DNA from 3 places in the Virgibacillus sp. DJP39 genome. Region 3 is predicted to be linked to each of the others. Evidence: riboswitches for the same ligand, from Rfam matches in the RefSeq annotation. Region 3 holds a riboswitch; each other region holds the start of a gene.

The links. Region 3 has a riboswitch for cobalamin ahead of ACOI1D_RS03830 (DUF4430 domain-containing protein). Riboswitches for the same ligand answer to the same signal wherever they lie in the genome.
Region 1: linked by a shared signal. The riboswitch ahead of ACOI1D_RS18090 (ABC transporter substrate-binding protein) and the one ahead of ACOI1D_RS03830 (DUF4430 domain-containing protein) in region 3 are both predicted to bind cobalamin.
Region 2: linked by a shared signal. The riboswitch ahead of ACOI1D_RS15965 (ribonucleoside-diphosphate reductase subunit alpha) and the one ahead of ACOI1D_RS03830 (DUF4430 domain-containing protein) in region 3 are both predicted to bind cobalamin.

The regions. Positions count from the first base shown of each region.
Region 1 covers NZ_JBMERP010000081.1:6,741-9,899, forward strand. The annotation lists gene ACOI1D_RS18085 (FecCD family ABC transporter permease) at 1-658, opposite strand, end outside; gene ACOI1D_RS18090 (ABC transporter substrate-binding protein) at 658-1,656, opposite strand; adenosylcobalamin (AdoCbl) riboswitch at 1,756-1,878, opposite strand; gene ACOI1D_RS18095 (hypothetical protein) at 2,460-2,618, opposite strand; gene bioD (dethiobiotin synthase) at 2,931-3,159, shown strand, end outside.
Region 2 covers NZ_JBMERP010000061.1:6,492-9,650, reverse strand. The annotation lists gene ACOI1D_RS15980 (class I SAM-dependent methyltransferase) at 1-219, shown strand, start outside; gene ACOI1D_RS15975 (hypothetical protein) at 222-524, shown strand; gene ACOI1D_RS15970 (NAD(P)-dependent oxidoreductase) at 560-1,492, opposite strand; cobalamin riboswitch at 1,635-1,836, shown strand; gene ACOI1D_RS15965 (ribonucleoside-diphosphate reductase subunit alpha) at 2,041-3,159, shown strand, end outside.
Region 3 covers NZ_JBMERP010000006.1:7,191-10,349, reverse strand. The annotation lists gene ACOI1D_RS03835 (ATP-binding protein) at 1-1,421, shown strand, start outside; cobalamin riboswitch at 1,473-1,653, shown strand; gene ACOI1D_RS03830 (DUF4430 domain-containing protein) at 1,921-2,358, shown strand; gene ACOI1D_RS03825 (ECF transporter S component) at 2,365-2,880, shown strand; gene ACOI1D_RS03820 (RNA polymerase sigma factor SigX) at 3,002-3,159, shown strand, end outside.

The DNA.
Region 1 (3,159 bases), on a different contig from region 3:
ATGTAAATAAATTTAACGCTCTTCCTTGTGATAGTATAATAACAATCCCAATTAGCAAATAAGGTGCCATGATTTGCGAGTATTCCCATCCTTTTAGAGTCAAACTCCCCATCATCCAGAAAATAATTTCGTTTAACACTGTCCCTGACATGGAAACCATCAATGAGATGATTGAGCCTAGAAAAGCTTGCACAATTACTCCTGATAAAATTAACGTTTCTTTTTTCATCTGACCACTTTTTTTCGCAATGAATATGACGAAAAACAAAGTAAATACCCCGGCTATAAAAGCCACAATCGGTATGGAATATTTACCAAATAGTGTAGATTGTAGGCTAAACAAAATAATGAAAGCCGCACCTACCGAAGCACCTGAAGAAACACCCAATATGTAAGGGTCTGCTAATGGATTTCTCAGCACCCCTTGAAAGCCCGCTCCTGCAACAGCCAAAGCGGACCCTACTAAAATTGCTAAGACAATTCTTGGTAAACGAACCTGGAGGATGATGGCCCGACTTACCTCATCACCCCCGCCAAACAGAGTAGACCACACCCCAGTGATTGGAATCATAGAAGACCCTATTGATAAGCTCAATATAATTGAAAAAAAAAGGAGCAGAGTTGCCCCTCCTACATATAGAACTAATTTCTTTTTCATTATTCTGCTGAGTCGGGATGAATTGATTCAAAGATTTCAATTAAACTTTCGGTAATTCGTGGCCCGACCCGGCTCGCTTTACTTGAATCAATTCCAACAACCCGCTCATTTTTGACGGCATCAATGACATTCCAGCCCTCTCTTGATAAAATTTGTTCTTTACTATCTTCTGTTGCACCCTTTTCACCAGAAGTGTAAAGTATAACTTCAGGGTTTCTTTTAATGACTTTTTCAGGATTCACTTCAAACCAACCATCGATGTCTGCAAAAATGTTTTCTCCACCAGCTAAAATAATAAGATCATTAGAGAACTCCCCCGCCCCAAAAGACCAGCCTTTCGAGTATTCAGCGTACACTTTTTTCGGCTCAACGTTAGCCACCTTACTTTTTACGTTTTCAAGATCTTCCTTCATATCATCGACAACGCTTTGCGCTTGTTCTTGATTATTTAAAATTACCCCAATTCCTTGGATAGCCTCCATTACTTCTTTTATTGACTGTGGGTTTGAACCAAAGACCTTAAAGCCTTTTGCTCTTAACTCTTCAGCTACTTGTGCCTGTAGACCAGAATTAATAAAAACAACATCGGGCTGTAAGGCAATAAGTTCTTCTTCATTTAATCCAGAATAAGTACTTCCTAGCTTCGGCAAATCAGCCGCCTCAGCAGGGAAATTAGAATAATCATCAACAGCTAAAACCTCTTCTCCAGCCCCTACTGCAAATAAAATCTCTGTGTCACTTGGAATTAAGGAAACTAGTTTAGTAGGTTCTGAGTCAAAAGTAACCTCTTTTCCAGTAGCATCCGTAACTGTTAGTGGATACTGTGTTACTAAGCTTTGCTCTTCCTCTTCCTTTGCTTCAGCCTTTTTCACCTCAGTATCCGTATCATTAACCTGATCTTGATTCGAATCTTGCTTAACTTCATCCTGGTTGTTACACCCTACAAGTACCGTTGCTAACATTAATACAAATAATAAACCAATAATTTTTCTAAACAATTTGTCCACCCATACCTTTCTTTTCCTGATGTGATTTATTCCTAGTAAAGCAAAAAAGCCTCTGACAGGAAGGCAGAGGGCGGATGGGCATAGAAATCCCATAGCCATCCTTTTACCTCGAAGGATTGACTAAAGAATAATGGGGATGTATCTGGCTTTAACAGTTGCGGGACAGCTTCGGACTTCCACCGAAATTCCATCATCCATTATCTTTATTCATTTAATTATGTAAAACTAGAGACAAAACAAAAAATAAGATAAAAAACTAGAAGTGCAGTATATCTTAAACGGTAAAATATGCATTTTCCCATTTTTAAAGCATTTTAAATCTTACCCCTATTAATATATCTTTAATTGTTTGTAAAATCAACCTATTAATTTCATTTTTAGGCATACTCATATTAACTGTCATAATTCACTTCTGAGGGAGTGAAATCAATGAAAGTGTTAGCCTTACCAATTCACGCTCTAGGTAAAGTATCAACATTCGCGCCCTTGAAAATTTACAATCTAAAAAAAAGACTCGAACCAGTTAAATAGGATAGTATGACAAGAGAAAGAACCTAAGTTGCCTTTCTCGTGAATTGTACAGAAAAAGGCAACTTAGGTTTCTAAAAAATACCGTGTATAGTTATAATAATAAATATACAATAGAATTTGTAAAATAATTCCTTTGGACAAATGGAATTACTACCTCTAGTACTAATTCAATTTACTTTCCCGATACTTTTAAGAGTTAGTATAATCGTTTACTAAAGATTAAGTAAGTAATAATACAATAATAGTCCTGCCTGTTTTTAACTTCATTCTGTTTGTACTCCGTCCATATCCCGATTATTATCGTACGCTACTAATATGAGCCCCGTAGTTTTTTCGACTTTATCAAGGAGATCTCTTTGCTCCTCGGACAGATGGGCTAGACCGTATTCTTTTTCTTTTTTTTCAAAACCCTTTTCATGCATACCATCGCCTCCTTTTGATTATTATGAACGGAATAAGATGGCTTATGCAGATAGATTTCCTATGCTAAATCCCCGAATGCTAATGTTTTACATTGGAAAATTTAATAACAGAAGCCATGAATATACAGCCCTCATATTTATTAAGAAGGACTAGATTGAACAAAATTTAAACCTATTAAAAGACCCATACTATTTTTACTCTTCAAAGTTTTAACAAGCCGAGTAAAACGAACTATTTTCACTCAAACAAAAAGTTACTCCTAATAAATCAAATATGCTACACTATTGCTATTCTAAGTAAGGAGTGATTTTTTGTCTGGGATTTTTATTACAGGTACCAGCTCTAATGTTGGTAAAACCATTATTACCACGTGTCTTACATACGCATTTCGAAAACGAAAAATAGATGCGGTTCCCTATAAACCAGTACAATGTGGAGCAATTACAGAAGGTGAAGAATGGTTGGCTCCTGATGTAGAACTTTACCGGAAAGTTTATAACCCAAAAGATAATGAACAGCTGAATTCTTTTCTTTACGAAC
Region 2 (3,159 bases), on a different contig from region 3:
CATAGTTATCCTCGTGTTTACGGTGAAAAAGCGATAGCGAATACGATGATGCCCTGGGAATTTCAAAAGCTAGCACTGGAAAATAACTTTACATATGTTGATGGATTTGGTGTTTACCGGGATGGCGTAAAACCACAGAATTATGAAGGACTTCCTGATGATTTAAAGCAGGCACTAACGTTTTCATGGATATTTATGCTAAAGAAAGAAGGGGAATGATAATGGACTACGATCAAAAAGAGATGGAAAAAAGAGTAATTGAAAGTTATCAAAACGATGAAAAAATGATGATCCTTATTTATGCACAGTGGTGTATAAACAATGACCTTGAGCCAAAGGTTTTATATGAACAGGCATATCCGTCGCAAATGAAAAACAGCGCATTAAAAGAGGCTTTAGAGTTAACAGTAACAAAAGAAGAGTCAGAAGAAATCCCTGACTCAACAGTACTTAATGTATTACAGCTTTTTGGTAATAATGACTTGGCATTTATTGTACAAGAACAAATTGACAAGCGAAAGTGAGATTTAGGCTTATTGGTATGGCAACAAATGTAAAACTAGCTGAAAAGTTTAATCAACGCCTGGGTTCCACTCTCCTGCTCTCCCTGTTCTGCCAGTTCTGTATAGAGCTCCAGGGAAAGTGCTAATCCGGGTGTTAATAAACCCATATCTTTTGCTGACTCAAGGGCAATCGTCATATCCTTTATAAAATGTTTTACATAAAAACCAGGTGCAAAGTCATGCTTAATCATTCTAGGTGCAAGGTTTGAAAGTGAAAAGCTCCCAGCCGCACCTGTAGTTATGCTTTCCAGTACTCTTTCCGGATTAAGGCCAGCTTTTTTTGCATAGGTAATCGATTCACAAACACCAACCATGTTAGATGCAATTGTTATTTGATTACAAAGCTTGGTATGCTGACCAGATCCAGCCGGCCCCTGATGAATGATGGTTCCACCCATTACTTCGAAAATTGGTTTAAGCTGTTCATATGCTTTAAGTTGACCACCAACCATAATGGATAGTGTTCCATTTTTCGCTCCAATATCCCCGCCTGAAACAGGTGCATCCAGTGCAAACAAACCTCTTTCACTAGCTTCTTTAAATATTTTTTCTGCAATTATAGGTTTAGAAGTAGTCATATCCACAACATACGCATTTCTTTTAGCATTTTCTAAAATTCCATTTTCACCAAAGTATACAGCTTCCACATCGTCTGGGTATCCGACCATTGTAATGACTACATCAGCATTCTTTACTACTTCTGAAACAGAATCCTTCCATATGGCACCTAATTCCAAGAGTGATTGTGCTTTGCTTTTGGTACGGGTAAATAATTGGACTGAATAACCTGCATCTAACAAGTTTTTCGCCATACTCTTTCCCATTACGCCTATACCAATTATTCCGATGTTTTTGTTTTCCATATTAAAACCTCCTGTTCTCTTACTTAATTTAGTTCGACATTTCGTACCGGTATCCTTTTTTAACAGTAAGGAAATCAAAAAGAATTTCCTTACTGCAATCAAGTCTTTCACCAATTCTAAAAAATATGGTATTGCTTTCATGAACAACGTATGATAGCCTTTAAACACAATATATTGTTTATATTTAAAAGACAAACACTATATATAGTTATAACCTACAAGCGTTGGTGGCCAGTTTAATGGCCTTAATAGGGAATCTGGTGTGAAACCGGAACTGTCCCCGCAACTGTGAATGTGGACGAACGAGTCTAATAACCACTGTATTGTTTTGCTTAACAGCAATAATACGGGAAGGTACTCAAGTAGATTAACACATAAGTCAGGAGACCTGCCAAAGCTTGTAATAAGTTTCAATTCTTCGGGGCCAAAGAATACGAAATGATGGAGAACCTATTTCTGTCGTTTTAACCGTTCATGGCCCTTAGCGTGAACGGTTTTTTTGTGCGCAGTAAAAAAAGTATAAATCCTTTCTCACTGCATAAGTGCAACTAAGTGGCCATAAAGGCCAGGCGATAAGCCAAGTTTTCTAATATAAAAAAAGGAGTTGTTTAGCCATGCAAAATGCAACGTTAACCAGTTGGAAGTATTATACGGAGGAAAAGTTAAGAGAGTCATTTTCTGCACTACCAATTCAAGCCTTTTTAGAAAAAAGAAGTGATGTAAAGCCAACGCTATCAGACGAAGATTGGGTAAACCATCTTACACTTGAGGCACTAGCCAATATAGATGAAGAGAATCCTGAGTGGACATATGCTGCATCTGCCATTTATTCCGAGTGGTTATACAAACAAGCGGCAAGTAACCGCAACTATAACTATCAAGATAAATATGGGTCGCTTTACGAGCTGATTAATGAGGTAACAACTATTGGTATCTACAACGAAGCATTATTACATACCTATTCAAAAGAGGACATGGACTATCTAGGTAACGTTATTTGCCCAGAGCGTGATCAGCTTTTTACATTTATCGGTTTAAAGACATTAGCGGATCGTTACTTGGCAAAGGACTACTCCAAACAAATCTTTGAACTTCCACAGGAGCGGTTTATGATAATTGCTATGACGCTTATGCAGGACGAGCCCAAAAATAGACGGTTAAAGTTAGTGGAGGATGCCTATTGGGCAATGAGTAATTTATATATGACCGTTGCAACACCAACACTCGCTAATGCTGGAAAAAGCTATGGGCAGTTATCCAGCTGTTTCATTGATACGCTGGATGACAGCCTGCAAAGTATTTATGACAGCAACACCGATATTGCAAACTTATCAAAAAATGGTGGGGGAATAGGTGTTTACTTAGGGAAGATCCGCTCGAGTGGAAGTATGATAAAAGGTTTTAAAGGCGCTTCTTCAGGTGTAATGCCCTGGATGAAACAACTAAATAATACTGCTGTCAGTGTCGACCAGCTGGGACAACGAAAAGGCGCTATTTGTGTGTACTTAGATGTTTGGCATAAGGACATACATACATTCCTTGATGCAAAACTAAACAATGGTGATGAGCGATTTAGGACCCATGATTTATTCACCGGTGTTACGTTACCTGATTTATTTATGAAAAAGGTTGAAGCACGGGAAGATTGGTATTTATTTGATCCCCATGAAGTGCGAACTGTAATGGGATATTCACTGGAAGATTATTATGATGAAGAAAAAGGCAGAGGATCT
Region 3 (3,159 bases):
TTATAGCAAGTGATCAAAGGGTGAAAAAACAAATAACTGTCCCCGATAGTAATAGTAAAATTATGATAGTTGGTACCCCTGTTGATAATGGTAATGGAGCGGTATATGTGTATCAATCGTTAGATGTGATTGATCAGACAAAAGCCGAAACTACTAAAATAATATTTCTTGCAGCTGGAATAGCAATTATTTTAACCACAGTTTTTGCTTTTTTCCTTTCAACCAGGATTACATCACCTTTAATAAAGATGCGTGAAGCTGCATTTGATCTAACTAGGGGTGAATTTAATACAAAGGTGCCAATACTCACACATGATGAAATTGGTGAGTTAGCAATGGCATTTAACAGGATGGGCCGACAGTTGAAATTTCACATAAATGCATTACGACAGGAAAAGGAACAGTTAGCCAGTATTGTCAGTTCTATGGCTGATGGGGTGATAACACTTAATCGAAATGGAGATATGATTGTTACTAACCCGCCAGCAAAACAATTTCTTGAAGGCTGGCATTTTGAGTACCAGGAACAAGTAAAAGAGTCACAGAATCAGCTGCCTGAAGAATTAAATATGATTTTAAAAAGTGTCATTAAAGATGAGGATCCCGCTATTCACGAAATTAGCCTGCAGGGGAGGAACTGGGTTATGATTATGACTCCTCTGTATGACCAGACATATGTACGCGGAGCAGTGGCTGTTATCCGGGATATGACTGAAGAAAGACGTTTAGATAAGCTTCGCAAGGATTTTATCGCAAATGTATCTCATGAATTAAGGACACCTATTTCCATGTTGCAGGGATATAGTGAAGCGATTGTTGACGATATAGCAGAGTCTAAAGAAGATAAAAATGAACTTGCGAAAATAATACATGAAGAATCATTACGAATGGGTCGGTTGGTTAATGAATTATTGGATCTGGCCAGAATGGAAGCTGGGCACATCCAGCTAAATATTGAAAAAGTTGATGTTTATCCATACATGAAGCGAATAATTAAAAAGTTCAAGGGAGTATCATTGGATAGAAAAATAGACTTGAGTTTAGAAACAACTATTACTGATTCGTTTATTTATATTGATTTAGATCGGATGGAACAAGTTTTTACAAACCTTATTGATAATGCAATCAGGCATACAAACGAAGGTGGTTTTGTTAAGGTCTCTGTAGAAGTGAAAGACGAAGCGTTATATGTATCAGTTGAAGATAGCGGTAGTGGTATCCCAGAAGAGGACATACCATTTGTTTTCGAACGCTTTTACAAGGCTGATAAGTCTAGAAAAAGAAATAGAAAACAGAAAGGAACTGGACTCGGGCTGTCTATAGCGAAAAATATCATAGAAGCTCATGAGGGAACAATTACTGTTAAAAGCAAACTTGATATTGGGACGGCATTTACCTTTAACATCCCTCAAATAAAATAATAATTGCTTAATGACCGATAGTTTGATAGGATTAAAAATGTACAATAATTGAATACAAATAGTGAAAATGGTGCTTGTGCTTAATAGGGAATCTAGTGTAAAGCTAGAACTGTCCTCGCAACTGTAAGTGATGTACGAAATAAGTGAAACCACTGTATGGAAAACATATGGGAAGGGCTTAAAGTAGGGTGATATCACAAGTCAGTAGACCTGCCTTTTTCTAATGTTTCAATGCTTCGAGGATAAAAGCGATTGAGATAACCGAATAGTGCCATGGATGTTTATGTAATGTTCGATTGTCTTATTAAGCTAACTCTTTTCGAAGAGTTAGCTTTTTTGGTAGTAAAAAAAGGATAAAACTTTCTTTCTACAAGTGCAACTAAGGCTTTCACCATTAAAGCTTGGCGTTAAGCCAAGTTTTCTAAATTCTATCATCTATGGATTTCCGGATTATCTAACGTCTTAATCTTCACAAATAAACTATTGGGGGTTTAAGAAGATGGGGAATTATAAGTTATTTCTAGTTTCATTGGTAATGGTAATCGGTTTATTAGGTGGATGTAACCAGGAATCTGGTGGAGAACAGTCAAGTCCATCCAATGAACAATCGCAAACGAGCGAAAGCAATACATCTGATAATGAACAAAAAGAAGAAATAGTTACAATTTCCATTACAAAGAAAAAAGGTGAAGAAACGGTTACCGAAAAAGAAATTGCTATAGAAGAAGGAGCCATTCTTTACGATGTTATGAAGGAAAATTTTGAAATTGAAGATGATGCTGGATACATCACGTCCATAGAAGGAATTAAGGCTAACGAAAGTGAACAAATGGCGTGGATGTTTACTGTAAATGGTGAAATGGCAAGCGTAGGAGCTAAGGAGCTTGAATTATCACTTGGCGATACCGTTAACTTTGATCTGCAATCTTGGGAATGACTATGAATGAATACGTATAAATTAACCTTATTAGCGTTGTTGGCCGCTCTGGCTGTAGTTGGTAGGTTTGCATTTACCTTTATTCCCAATGTTCAGCCCGTAACAGCAATCATTATTATATGTGGTTTGTTTTTAGGTCCTTTAGCAGCGATGACGCTAGCAGTATTGACTACGTTTCTAACAAATATGATTTTGGGTATGGGGATATGGACTGTATGGCAAATTGTTGCATGGTCTTTAATAGGATTGTTTAGTGGGATAATTGGCAGGTACAGAAAAAAACATTCAATTATTTCACTGACTATATTCGCTGTATTTTGTGGTTATTTGTATGGATTAGTTCTTTCATTAACCACCTATACCATTGCAGGCGAATTTCTTCCCTATTACTTGGCTGGCCTACCTTTTGATACAGCGCATGCAATTGGTAATGGAGTATTTATGGTTATGTTGTATCCCATTATTTCTTTCTTTTTTAAAAAATACGCAAAAGACCGATTTTATATTCATAATACCAACTAAATAAGTTGGTATTTTTTTTTGTTCCATTTTAGTATAAACTTTTAATAGAATAAAAAAATCGAATGTAATTGTGTAACATTTTGGTTCAGGTACACGACTAATTCGGTGATTGGAGAATACGATGAAAGATATTTTTGAGGGTTTATACGATAAATATCATAATGAATTGTATAAGTTTGTTTTTTATATGGTTAAAGACAAACAATTAACAGAGGATCTTGTTCAGGAGGTTTACATTAAAGTATTAAAATCCTATAAAAATTTCAGAGGTGAAAGTAG